Regions from separate parts of the Cellulomonas sp. P4_H12 genome, predicted to be linked through region 1. Evidence: predicted binding sites of a transcription regulator. Region 1 holds the regulator's gene; the other holds the start of a gene.
What was found. Region 1 encodes HrcA, which represses chaperone genes, less so after heat shock. Its sites were predicted from a motif close to TTNGCACTCGNNNNNNNCGAGTGCNAA; they were not measured.

Region 1 (5,999 bases):
CCGCCTCAGCTCCTGTCCCAGCGCGCGTACGCGTCGATGATCTCGCTGACCAGGCGGTGCCGGACCACGTCCGACGAGGTCAGGCGGCAGAACGCGACGTCGTCGACCCCGCTGAGGATCTGCTCGACCACGCGCAGGCCGGAGGTCTGCGACGACGGGAGGTCGACCTGCGTGATGTCGCCCGTGACCACCACCTTCGAGCCGAAGCCGAGGCGGGTCAGGAACATCTTCATCTGCTCCACGGAGGTGTTCTGCGCCTCGTCGAGGATGATGAACGCGTCGTTCAGGGTGCGGCCGCGCATGTACGCGAGCGGCGCCACCTCGATGGTGCCGGCCTCCATGAGGCGCGGGATCGACTCGGCGTCCACCATGTCGTGCAGCGCGTCGTACAGCGGCCGCAGGTAGGGGTCGATCTTGTCGGACAGGCTGCCCGGCAGGAACCCCAGCCGCTCGCCCGCCTCGACCGCGGGCCGCGTGAGCACGATGCGGTGCACCTTGCGGTCCTGCAGCGCCTGCACGGCCTTGGCCATGGCCAGGTACGTCTTGCCGGTTCCGGCGGGCCCGATGCCGAACGTCACGGTGTGCCGGTCGATCGCGTCGACGTAGTCCTTCTGGCCCGGCGTCTTGGCCCGGATGGTGCGGCCGCGGCCCGTGAGGATGTTGAACGAGAGGACGTCCGCCGGCCGCGCCGTCGACGCGGCGGTGAGCATGGCGACGGAGCGGGTCACCACGTCGGGCGTCAGCGGCGTGCCGCCGGCCGCCATCTCGACCAGCTCGTCCACCAGCCGCGACACGAGCGCCACGTCGCCGACCGGCCCGGCGAGGGTCACCTCGTTGCCGCGGACGTGGATGTCGACGCTGGTGAACCCGGACTCGATGCTTCGGAGCACCTCGTCCCGGAGCCCGAGCAGCTCGACCATCGAGACCTCGGACGGGACGCTGATGCGGTGCTCGACGCGCGCGGGTGCCCCGGAGGGCCGCTCTGCGGATGTGGACTCGGCCATGTGCTCGGCGTGCGCCGTGCGCTCCTTAGGTCGGTGGTGGTGTGCGGGTCAGGCCCAGGTGTCCCGGGCAGACGACGACAGTCTACGAGCCGACACCCACAGGATTGGCGCTCATGCCCAGCGACCCAGCCGCTCGGCGAGCAGCGCCAGCGCGACCGGCCCGGCCGTCGACGTCCGCAGGACGTGCGGACCCAGCCGGACGGACCGCGCCCCCGCCTCCACCAGACGCCCGAGCTCGCTCTCGCCGATGCCGCCCTCGGGGCCGACCACGACGAGGCACTCCCCCGTGCCCGGAAGCGCGGCCGCCGCGATGGCGTCGGTGGCGTCCTCGTGCAGCACGAGAGCGACCCCGCCGGCCGCGACGACCGTGCGGACGCGCTCGGCCAGACTCCGCCCGTCGACGGCCAGCTCGACGTCGGGCACGCGGGCGCGTCGCGACTGCTTCGCGGCCGCCCGCACGGTGCCCAGCCAGCGCGCCCGGCTCTTCGCTGCCCGGTCGCCGCGCCACACGACGATCGAGCGCTCCGCCTGCCACGGCACCACGGCGTCGACGCCGACCTCGGTGGCGGCCTCGATCGCCATCTCGTCGCGATCGCCCTTGGCCAGCGCCTGCACGAGCACGAGCGCGACGTCGGGCGCCGGCTCGACGACACGCTGCTGCACCTGCACGAGCACGCCGTCCGCCGTGACGGCGCCGACCACCCCGACCAGGCGCACGCCCGAGCCGTCGACGACGTCCACCCGCTCGCCCGGCCCCCGGCGCTGCACGACCCCGGCGTGGCGGCCCTCGGCGCCGCCGAGCAGGTACGTGCCGCCGTCGGTCACGCCGTCCAGCGACCCGGGCTCCGCCAGGAAGACGGGCGCGCTCATGACGCGGTCGGCGCCGTCATGCTCAGCGGCCCGAGAGCTTGTCGCGCAGCTTGGCGAAGACGCCCGTGTTCGACGCGGCGAGCCGCGCCTCGGGACGCTCCTCGCCGCGCAGCGTCGCCAGCCGGCGCAGCAGCTCGGCCTGCTCGTCGTCCATCGCCGTGGGCACCTGCACCTCGACGTGGACGTGCAGGTCACCGCGGCCGGCCGCGTGCAGGTGACCCACGCCGAGGCCCTTGATCGTGACCACCTGCGCGGGCTGCGTGCCCGGCCGCAGGTCGACCTCGCGGGCCCCGTCCAGGGTGTCCAGCGTGAGGACGGTGCCGAGGGCGGCCGCAGTCATCGGGACCTCGAGCGTGGCGTGCAGGTCGTCGCCGCGGCGCACGAACGTGTCGTTCTTGCGCTCGCGCACCTCGAGGTAGACGTCGCCGGCCGGGCCGCCGGCGGGGCCGACCTCGCCCTGGCCCGTGAGCTTGATGCGGGTACCCGTGTCGACACCGGCGGGCACGTCCACGCTGAGCGTGCGGCGCGACCGCACGCGACCCTCGCCGGAGCACTCGGTGCACGGCTCGGGGATGACGGTGCCGAAGCCGTGGCACGCGGCGCAGGGCTGCGTCGTCATGACCTGGCCGAGGAACGACCGGGCGACCCGCTGCACCGAGCCGCGGCCGCCGCAGACCTCGCAGGTGCGCGGCGAGGTGCCGGGGCGGCAGCACGAGCCGCTGCAGGTCGGGCACACCACCGCGGTGTCCACCGGCACATCCTTGTGGACGCCGAACGTGACCTCCGCGAGGTCGAGGTCGAGCCGCACGAGCGCGTCCTGCCCGCGCCGGGCGCGCGGGATCGGGCCCCGCTGCGCCGCCGCGCCGGTCGCGGCGCCGAAGAACGTCTCGAAGATGTCCTGGAAGCCGAACCCGCCCCCCATGCCGCCGCCGGGCGAGGACGGGTCGCCGCCGAGGTCGTACGCGCGGCGCTTCTCCGGGTTGCCCAGGACGTCGTACGCGCGCGACACGTCCTTGAACCTGTCCTCGGAGCCCGCGTCCACGCCCGCGACGTCGGGGTGGTGCTCGCGGGCGAGCTTGCGGTACGCCTTCTTGATCTGCTCGGGGCTCGCGTCACGCGGGACGCCGAGGACCTCGTAGTAGTCGGTCACGAGAGGGGGTGCTCACTTCCAGCTGTCGGTGACAGGTTCTGCGCACGGGTCGGTCCGCAGGTGTTCGTGCAGGTCGGTGCCGGGGTCGGGGTGCGGGTCATTGCGCCAGGATGCGCGTCAGGTAGCGCGCCACCGCGCGGACCGCCGACATGGTGCCGGGGTAGTCCATCCGCAGCGGGCCGATCGAGCCGACGCGGGCCACCGATCCCCCGCCCTCGTCGCCGTAGCCGGTGGTCACGAAGCTCGTCTCGAACAGCCCGTCGTGCTGGTTCTCGCGCCCGATCCGCACGGAGACCGTCGCCGAGTCCTCGGCCATCTCGGACAGCAGCCGCAGCAGCACGACCTGCTCCTCCAGCGCCTCCAGGACCGGGCCGATCGCGCGGACGTCGGTCCCGCCGACCCGCGCCAGGTTCGCGGTGCCGGCCAGCACGACGCGCTCCTCGCTCTCCTGCGCCAGGGTCTCCTCGACCACCGCGACGACGGCGGCCACGAGGGCCTGGTCGGCGGGGGCGAAGGCCTCCGCGAGCTCGCCGAGCGCCACCGGCAGCTCGGAGAGGCGGCGGCCGGCCGCACTGACGTTCAGGCGCGAGCGCAGGCGCGCGATGACCGACTCGTCGAGGTCGAGAGCGAGCTCGAGCGTGCGCTGCTCGACCCGCCCCGTGTCCGTGATGAGCACGACCAGGAGGTGCCGCGCACCGACGGGGACGAGCTCGACGTGCCGGAGCGCCGAGCGCCGCAGCGACGGGTACTGCACGACGGCGACCTGCTGCGTCAGCTGCGCGATGAGCCGGACCGCGCGGTCCACGACGTCGTCCAGGTCCTGCGCGCTCTCGAGGAACGCACCGATCGCGCGCCGCTCGGGGCTGGACAGCGGCTTGACGGTGGACAGCCGGTCGACGAACAGCCGGTAGCCCTTGTCCGTCGGCACGCGCCCGGCGGAGGTGTGCGGCTGGGCGATGAAGCCGCCCTCCTCGAGGGCGGCCATGTCGTTGCGGATCGTCGCGGGCGAGACACCCAGGGAGTGCCGCTCCACCAGCGCGCGCGATCCGACGGGCTCCTTCGTGGCGACGTAGTCCTCGACGATCGCCCGCAGCACGTCCAGCCGTCGGTCCTCGCTCATGTCGCCTCCTCCGATGCTCAGATGGGTAGCACTCCCCACGCGCGAGTGCCAATGCTACGCCGCGGAGCCGACACCCACGGGGCGACCGGTGCGCGCCTCGGCCGGGCCGCCCGCGCGGCCCCCTAGGCTGCCCGGGTGAACGACGACCGCTACGGCTCGGACGTGCTCGGGGGTACCGCCTCGACGCACCACCGACCCGCCCGCACCAGCCGCCCGCAGCCCGCCGACACCGGCCTCGTCGTCGAGGAGGTCACCACCGGGTGGGTCGGTGCCGTCGTCCGGGTGGAGAAGTCGGGCGGCCAGCACGTGGTCGTGCTCGAGGACCGCCGCGGCCGCACCCGCACCTTCCCGCTGGGACGGGGATTCTGGCTGGACGGCGAGCCCGTGGCCCTCACGGCGCCCGTCCGCGCGCCGGCGCCGGCTCGGCCCACGCGGACCGCCTCGGGCTCGGTCGCGGTCCACGACGCCCGGGCGCGGGTCGCGCGCGGCAGCCGCATCTGGGTCGAGGGCAAGCACGACGCCGAGCTGGTGGAGAAGGTCTGGGGCGACGACCTGCGCCTCGAGGGCGTCGTGGTCGAGCTGCTCGACGGCGTCGACAACCTCGCCGACGCCCTTCGCGACTTCTCGCCGGGACCGGGGCGCCGGGTCGGCGTGCTCGTCGACCACCTCGTCACGGGATCGAAGGAGAGCAGGATCGCCGCCGACGCCGTCCGCGGGATGCCGGCCGGCTCGGTGCTCGTGCTCGGCCACCCCTACGTGGACGTGTGGCAGGCCGTCCGCCCCGAACGCGTGGGCCTGTCCGCGTGGCCCGTCATCGAGCGAGGCACGGAGTGGAAGCGCGGCATCCTGCGCGAGCTGGGCTGGCCCGCCGACGAGCAGGCCGACGTCGCGCGCGCCTGGCAGCGCATCCTGCGCTCGGTGCGCAGCTACGCCGACCTGGAGCCGAGCCTGCTCGGGCGCGTCGAGGAGCTCATCGACTTCGTCACGGCATGACGGTGCAGGGTGTGCCCGGTCGCCCTCCGGGTGACCGGGCACACCGTGCCGTCCTCAGGCGGCGATCGGGTCGCCCAGCAGCCGCTTGAACAGGAACGCCGTCGCGAGGAGCACGACCGGCACGGCCACGAGGAGGCCGATCCCGCACAGGATCGCCCCGGCGAAGAGGATCACGATGCTGAGCAGGTAGAACAGGATCGTGATCGACAGGTTCGCCGTGATGAGCTGGTAGCTCGCCTTGATCGCGTCGACGGGCGACAGGTGCTTGTCGATGACGAACCAGAACGTGAACAGCAGCAGGAAGTTCACGACGAGCGCGACCAGCCCGCCGAAGAACGGGATGAGGTTCAGCACTACGCCGATCGCCGCCAGCAGCAGCGCGGTCAGGATGATCGGACCCGCGTCGACGAACTTGAAGAAGTCGCCGAACGACAGCTCGCGCCCCTCGGTCACGGTCAGCGCCGCTCGGATGAAGGCCGCCTGGATCAGGTACCCGATGAGCGCGACCGCGGCGTAGAACACGATGAGCCCGAACGAGATGCCGAAGCCCATGCCGCTGCCGATGCCGTTGCCGTTCGGGTCAAACAGCGAGGCGAAGCCGCCGAAGATCAGCGCGACGATCGTGAACACGACGATGGCGGCGACGAACCACACCAGCGCGGCACCGATGAACAGGCCGCCGTGGCTCGTGAACTTCCGCCACCCGTAGGAGTAGGACTCGCCGATCGGCGACGGCTGCACCATGGGCGCGCCGTAGCCGCCCGCGGGCGGCGGGTAGGAGCCCGGAGGAGCCTGGCCGTAGGGGGGCGCGGGCGGCGGATAGCCGCCGGAGGCCGGCTGACCGTACGGCGAGCCCTGCGGG
Region 2 (7,366 bases), on a different contig from region 1:
GCCCGTCGCGTAGATCAGCGGCCGCAGGTCGTCGAGGAACGCGGGTTTCCCGTAGGACGCGAGCGCCATGACCTTGTACTCGTCGCTGGAGCGCAGGAAGCCGAGGTGCTCCGTCAGCGACTCGTAGACCAGGCCGAGCGAGCTCGGGAGCTCCTGCGTGGTGAAGATCTCGAGGCGGCCACCCGTGTAGCGGCCCGCGAGGTGGGACGCGCGCTCGCCCCGGCCGTCGAGGACCAGGACGCTGCTCTCGTCGAACGGGGACGCGAGGGCCGCCGACGCCGCGTGCGCGACGTGGTGGGGGACGTACCGCACGATCGACGGGTCGATGCCCGGCAGGGCGCTCGTCAGGAATCCGGGCACGCGCTCGGCGTAGGTGGTGCGCAGGTGGTCCCACGGGTCGTCGAGCCCCAGGTCCTCGGCGTTCTTGGCGAGTGCGGGGTCCCACCCGTACGCCACGGCGTCGAGGTCCTCGGGCCGCAGACCGGCCTCGGCCAGGCACCACCGCATCGACAGCTCGGGCAGCTCCCAGGCCGAGAACGGCACGGGTCGTTTGCCGTGCTTGCGGCGGCTGAACCGCTCCTCCTCGGCGGCGGCGACCACGTGGCCGTCGACGACGAGTGCGGCAGAAGGGTCGTGATAGATCGCGTTGATGCCCAGGACGCGCATGAGTGGCGGGCCTCTCATCGGTGGTCCAGAGTCGTGCGTGTTCTGCACACGATGAGTGGTGCTCGGTTCTCGGCGCCTTCTGCTGGCCACTGTGGAGCACTTCTCCGAGAGCCGCACGTTGAACCGCTTCTCCGCCGAGGAAACGGAGCCGTCGCCATGACCCTCGCCGCATCGACTTCTTCGCCCGTCCGGCGCGACGAGCCCTCGCCACAGCGGCTCGCGGAGCACTTCGTCGCAGGTCGGAGCGTCCCCGCCGTCGGGCACAGGACCGTCGAGAGGCTCGATCCGGTCACCGGCGACGCCGCGCTCGTGCTGGTCGCTGCCACGCAGGACGAGGTGTCGGCCGCCGTCGCGGCCGCCCACGAGGCCCGGGCCGAGTGGCGGCGGACCGCGCCCGGCGCACGTGCCGACGCGCTGCGCGCCGCCGCAGCCGCCGTGCGGGAGGCGGCCGACGTGCTCGGCGACGAGCTGTGCCGGAGCACCGGGCGGCTCCTGTCGCAGTCCACGGAGTCCGCCCGCGTCGCCGCCGACCTGCTCGACGAGGCGGCCGCCGCCGGGCTCGGCGCGGCGGGTCGGGTGCTGAGCGGGGGTTCCTCGGCGCTCGACGTCGTGCGGCGCGCGCCCCACGGGGTCGTCGCCGTGATCACCCCGTGGAACGACCCGTACCCGGCGGCGGCCGGCCTGATGGCCGCGGCGCTGGTGACCGGCAACACGGTCGTCCACAAGCCGTCCGAGCGGAGCGCCCTGCCCGGCTGGCACCTGGCCCGCCTGATCGCGGAGCACCTGCCGGACGGCGTGCTCGACGTCGTGAACGGCGACGGTGCTACGGGGGAGGCGCTCGTCGCGGACCCGCGCGTCGCGCTCGTCGCGCAGGTCGGGAGCACGGCGACCGGTCGTCGGATCGCGGCCGTCGCGGGTGCGCGAGGGGCGCGGGTGATCCGGGAGAACGGCGGCAAGGACCCGCTGCTCGTCGACGAGGGCGTGGACCCGGCGTGGGCCGCGCGGCAGATCGCGACGGGTGCCTTCACCAACACCGGCCAGCTGTGCACGTCCGTCGAGCGTGTCTACCTGCACGAACGGGTCGCCGATGCCGTCCTCGCCGAGCTGGTCTCGGTGTGCGCCACGCTCCGGGTGGGCGATCCCCTCGAGGGGTCGACCGACCTCGGCCCGCTCGTCGACGAGGAGCAGCTCGCCGTCGTCGAGCGGCACGTCGATGACGCGGTGGCCGCCGGAGCCCGGCTGCTGGTCGGCGGTCGCCGGCTCGTGCGCGCGGGGTCCTTCTACCCACCGACCGTGCTCGACCGGTGCACGCCCACCATGGACGTGATGACCGAGGAGACGTTCGGACCGGTCGCGGCGATCACCCGGGTGCCGGACTTCGCGACCGGCCTCCAGCTCGCCGGCGGCGGCCGGTACGGGCTCGCCGCCACCGTGCTGACGCCGAGCCTGGACCACGCGTTGCGCGCCGCCGACGAGCTCGAGGTCGGCACCGTGAAGGTGAACGCGGTCTTCGGCGGCGCCCCAGGCGGCTCGGCCGACCCCCGGAAGGACAGCGGCTCCGGCGCCGGTTACGGGCCCGATCTCCTCGAGGCCATGACCGTGCTGAAGGCCGTGCATCTCGAGGCGGCGCCTGGCGCCAGCTGACGGCCTTCGGGTGCGTGCTCCGCTCAGCGCCGGTGGGCCTCGCGGATCACCTCGCGCGCGGTCACGCTCAGGGTCGAGCCCGCGTCGAGGGTGCGGCGGAGGAGCTCGTCGTACGCGACAGCCATGTCCGCCCCGAGGGTCTGCGCGAGGACGCCCTTGGCCTGCTCGATCACCACGCGTCCCTCGAGCGCCGCGCTGATCCGTTCGTCGAGCTCGTCGTCCTCGAGCATGCCGGGCTGCGCCAGGGCGAGCGAGGCGACGTCCGCGAAGTTCTGCGCGAGCTGGAGCGCCGCACCGTCCAGCGGGACCGGTTCCTCGGAGAACACGTTGAGCCCGCCGAGGACGCGCCCGTGCCACACCATCGGGAGGGCGTGCACGGCCTGGAACCCCGACTCGACGATCACGGTCCCCACGTCGGGCCAGCGGGTGACGATGTCGTCCGCCCCCACGGCCACCACCTGGTCACCGTGGCGCAGGGCGTCGACGCACGGCCCGGAGCGGTGCTGCGCCTGGTAGATCTCGAGCTCGCTGGCCCGGTGCGACGTGGCACTCAGCAGCTCGAGAGAGCCCCGGCCGTTGGTGACGAGCAGCGCGGCGGCGTCGGCCGGCAGCAACGTCGCACAGTCGTGGACCAGCTCGGCGAGCACGTCGGCCGTCTCGTGCTCGCGGACGAGGGCGCCCAGCATCTGGGCGAGAGCCTGCTCAGCGTTGTGGGCACTCATGTCTCACCGTCCTTCGCGGCGCCCGGTGGTGGCTCGGTCGGCGCGGCACCGTTCGGGCGGTCCGCGAAGCGGAGCCGACGCCCGGTGACCTCGACCGCGACCGAGTCCAGGGTCAGGGACTCGGCGTAGGCGTGCGCGCGCAGCAGCGCCAGCGCGTCCTCGGGCGCGACGCCGAGCTCGGCGACCACCATCCCGGTGGCATGGTGGACCCGCGCCCGGTCCGACCACGAGGCGTGCGGGAGTGCTCCCGGCGTGCCGGACTCGTCGAGCAGGGCAGCGCCGACGGCGTCGGCCAGGAACTGCGCGACCTCCAGGCTGTGCGCCAGCTCGCCCGTCCGCCGGTACAGCGTGATGACGCCGAACGTCGTCCCACCCGGGTGCATGGGCAGGGCCCAGACGGTCAGCGGGCCGGTCACGGTGCTGGCCTGCTGCGCGAACATGGGGAACCGCTCGCCGTCGAACCCGTCGACCTGCGTCACCACCGCGCGGCCCGCGCGGTAGGCCTCCTGCCCGGGGCCCTCACCCAGGACGTCCTGCAGGTCCTCGATCTGCGCCGACGTCCCGTTCGAGGTGCTGATCGTCCACCGCTCGGGGTCCGTGGACGCCAGGGTGATCGCGCCCCCGTCGGCGCCGAGGATCTCGACCGAGGCGCGGCACAGCCGGGCGTGCAGCGGCTCGTCCGCGGGTGCCCAGGCGATCACCCGGGCCAGGTCCGCCAGGACGGCGACCGGATCGCTCACCGCCACCTCCGCTGCTCGTGCGCGCGGTCCCGCCCGGGTCGGCGTCCCGCCGTCCTTCGATGCTAGCGACGCGCGCGCCGGGTCTGCCACCGAGCTGCAGGCCGTTCCCGTCGCGGGACCGAGTACCCGGCCTTACCCTCTCCGGAGCGCAGAAAAGCACTGGTCGGCCCGGTCACTGGTCGACCTGCAGGGCCCCGCCCGGTTCAGCTCGGAGCCGTGCCGCGGGGCCGCTCCACGTGTCCAGGCGCGCAGGAGGAACTTGTGACCACCTCGACACTCTCGATCGGGAGCTTCAGCTACACACCAGCGGCGCCCCGTTGGACCTGGTCCGACGGGATGTTCGCGTTGCACGGCATGGCGCCGGGCGACGTCGTGCCCACCCGCGCGCTCTTCCTCAGCCACGTCCACCCCGAGGACCGCGAGCACGTCGGCGAGGTGCTCGATGCCGCGGACGGCCAGCCGCACGGGTGCGCGTACCGGCTCGTCGACCTCAGCGGACAGGAGCGCCAGGTGCTCATCACCGTGGCGCCCGTCGTCGGGAGCGAGACCGTCGCCGGCTTCGTGGTCGACGACTCGGAGCGAGAACGGCAGGCGGTCTCCGCGGAGGTCAACACGGAGCTGCAGGTCGCTCTCGAGTCCCACGCGGCGATCGACCAGGCCAAGGGCATGCTCATGCTCGTCTACGGAGTCGACGGCGACGCCGCCTTCGAGCTGTTGCGATGGGCGTCCCAGCAGCGCAACGTCCGCCTGCGCGTGCTCGCGGACCGGCTCGTCCAGTCGGTCCTGTCGGTCGGCGGGGTCGGTCCCAAGGCCCGGGGCGCCATCGACGAGCTGTTCATCGCGTCGATGGACGACGTCCGCCTGCCGGCCCGCGAGGTGCGGCGGCGCAGCATGGAGATCCAGCTGGATCACCCAGGGTCAGCAGCTCCCGTGCTGCGGGTCTGCGGGCGCGTCGATGCGACGGCGATGGCGGAGCTGGCGGCCGCTCTCGGCTCCCTCATGGCAGCGGGCCGGGAGACCGGCCGCGTCGTGGTCGACCTCACTCGCGTCGAGGAGGCTGGCGCCGTCGTCAGGTTCCTCGTCCAGTCGGCGCAGCGTCGGAGCGCCGCCCGGGACATCGCGATGGACGTGGTCGGGGTGGGGGGCGACGCGACGGCCGGCGCCGGACTGTCGGGGTCCGCGCGGCAGCCGCAGACGGTCGCCGGCCATCTCTGACGGGAGCTCTCGGGCGAGGCGAAAGTCCGGCGCCGCACCACGGGCGTGCCTTCCTCACGGCACCGCTCTGCCAGGATGGTCGGGCTGAAGCTCCTCGAGAAACGGGGGAGCGTGCCGCGGCTCCCGGCGAACGCCGACGGACCCGGGCGCCGGTCACGGCCCCTCGACCCGTCGTCGTTCGCCGGCAGTCCCTTCGGCCTCCTGCTGAGCGTGGGAGCCGCGTGGCTACCCCGTAGCGCTCTCGTCTGGCGCCGCCCCGTCGTCCGGCTCCCAGTCCGCGGCCTCGGCCGCCGACCACGACTCGGGTCCGGGCGCCGGCGGCAGCGCGTCGTCGTCGCGCTTCCTCTCGTTCATCTGTCCACCCTCACGGTCGGTCAGGGCAGGTCGGACTCGACGTCGATCCGGACGGTGTCGCCGCCGTCCAGACCGCTGTCCGGCTCCGCCCTGGGCTCGCCGGGCGAGTGCAGCACCAGCACCATGTGACCGCCGAGGTAGCCGCTGGCCGCGACGGCGGCGCCGGCGACGAGGCTCGCAGCGACTCCGGCGGCACGGTTGCCCCGACGACGGAGCAGCCAGGACGTCGAGTAGAGGGCGAGCGCTCCGCTGTTGAGCGCGGCGTGCAGAGCGCCGACGCGCCGGACCCGCTGGCCACCTCGGCGCCAGTCCGCGAGCCCGGTCAGGGCCGTCGGCGCGGCCGCCAGGATGCCGAGGCCGAGCAATCGGTCGGCGGACGGTCCGTGGTCGGGGCCGAGGGCGTCGAGCACCGAGCTGCTCAGCCAGAGGCCGAGGGGCACGTCGGTCAGCGGCGGGTGGAGAGCGTGGCCGGCGACCGCACCGCCGAGCACGGCGCTCACGCGTGGGGCCGCGTCGAGTGCGTCTGCCACCGGCCGAAGGACGGCGACGAGCGAGTCGAGTGCCGATGACGTCTCAGCCGCACGGGCGAGTCGGCGGGGTAGCGGAGCGTCGGCAGGGTCCATGGCACTCGTCCCTTCCGGGCCAGCGCGTCAGGCCGACTGCTCCACCTCGTCCGAGCATCGCAGGCGTCGCTCGACGTCGCACGACGAGCGTTCGCCGCGCGCGAACGACGCCCCCGGACGACTGGCACTCGACAGGCGAGAGTGCTAATTCTTCCTCTGTAGCCAGTCCGGCCGCCAGGCCGGACAGCCCCGAGGCCCGGACGGTCCGGTGCCTCGACATCGAGGAGGTGATGGTCATGGCTACCCGTTTCGACCCGTTCCAGGAGCTCGACCGCCTGGTCGGCCAGGTGCTCACCGCCGAGCGTGCGTCGGCCACGATGCCGATGGACCTGTACCGCTCCGGTGACCACTACGTCGTGCACGTCGACCTGCCCGGCGCGGACCCGGGCACCATCGACGTCAACGTCGAGGACCGCACGCTGACCATCCGCGCGCAGCGGACGGCACGCAGCGAGCAGGGCGACGTGCAGTGGCTGGCCAAGGAGCGCCCGGTCGGCACGTACGCCCGGCAGCTCACGGTGGGCCGCGGCCTCAAGCTCGACGCGATCTCCGCGACGTACACCGACGGCGTGCTCACCCTCAGCATCCCGGTCGCCGAGGAGGCGAAGCCGCGGCGCATCGAGGTGCAGCACGGGACCCAGGCCACGCAGATCACGGCGGACGCGGACGCGGTCGCCTGACGCAGGAGGCGGGGGCGCTCCGGTAGCGAGAGCGCCGGCCAAGGCAGTCCGGGACGACCTGTGCGGTCGAGCCGGACCCGCGCCCCCGCCCGTCGGGCGATCCACCACGTGCGGCCCTGCGATCGCGGTCGGCGCAGCGCGAGGATACGGTCGGCTCCTCCCGGGCGTGCATCCGGTCGCCCTCGACGACGGGCGGTTCCGCGCATGTGGTTCCACAAGCTGTGGCTGACCGTCCGCAACAGCCTGTGGCTCGTGCCCGTCCTGTTCGTCCTGGGCGGCGTCGCCCTCGCCCTCATCACGATCACCGTCGACCGGCGGTACGACTACTCGTTGATCCCCACCTCCGTGGTGGGCGGCCCCGAGGCCGCGATCGCGATCCTGTCGACGGTCGCGGCCTCGATGGTGAGCATGGCCGCCCTCGTGCTGACGATCACGATGGTCGTGGTCCAGCTCGCGATGGGCCAGTTCTCCCCGCGCATCGTGCAGCGGTTGTTGCGCGACAAGCCCAGCCAGAGCGCCATCGGGCTGTTCGTCGCGACGTTCGCGTTCGCGATCGTGGCCCTGCACGAGGTCACCTCGAACGGGGACGGGACGGGCAAGGTGCCCGGCACGGCCGTCCTGACGGCATTCGTCCTCGTGATCGTCAGCATCGCCGTGCTGATCATCTACGTGCATCACATCGGGCAGTCGCTGCGGGTCTCGAGCCTCATCGAGCTCGTCGG

Region 2: a site for HrcA is predicted at 6,086-6,112, ahead of AC1DQC_RS05755 (Hsp20/alpha crystallin family protein). Genes of this name have one in related genera too.

What each region holds. Positions count from the first base shown of each region.
Region 1 is NZ_JBFUKJ010000017.1:174,241-180,239, forward strand. Features, by position in the region: gene AC1DQC_RS11845 (PhoH family protein) at 6-1,004, opposite strand; gene AC1DQC_RS11850 (16S rRNA (uracil(1498)-N(3))-methyltransferase) at 1,116-1,874, opposite strand; gene dnaJ (molecular chaperone DnaJ) at 1,897-3,024, opposite strand; gene hrcA (heat-inducible transcriptional repressor HrcA) at 3,122-4,144, opposite strand; gene AC1DQC_RS11865 (DUF3097 domain-containing protein) at 4,280-5,137, shown strand; partial or broken gene AC1DQC_RS11870 (hypothetical protein) at 5,192-5,999, opposite strand, start outside.
Region 2 is NZ_JBFUKJ010000007.1:89,360-96,725, reverse strand. Features, by position in the region: gene AC1DQC_RS05790 (carbamoyltransferase family protein) at 1-684, opposite strand, end outside; gene AC1DQC_RS05785 (aldehyde dehydrogenase family protein) at 823-2,310, shown strand; gene AC1DQC_RS05780 (GAF and ANTAR domain-containing protein) at 2,334-3,032, opposite strand; gene AC1DQC_RS05775 (GAF and ANTAR domain-containing protein) at 3,029-3,772, opposite strand; gene AC1DQC_RS05770 (PAS and ANTAR domain-containing protein) at 4,034-4,987, shown strand; gene AC1DQC_RS05765 (hypothetical protein) at 5,213-5,341, opposite strand; gene AC1DQC_RS05760 (DUF2231 domain-containing protein) at 5,362-5,871, opposite strand; gene AC1DQC_RS05755 (Hsp20/alpha crystallin family protein) at 6,201-6,644, shown strand; gene AC1DQC_RS05750 (DUF2254 domain-containing protein) at 6,849-7,366, shown strand, end outside.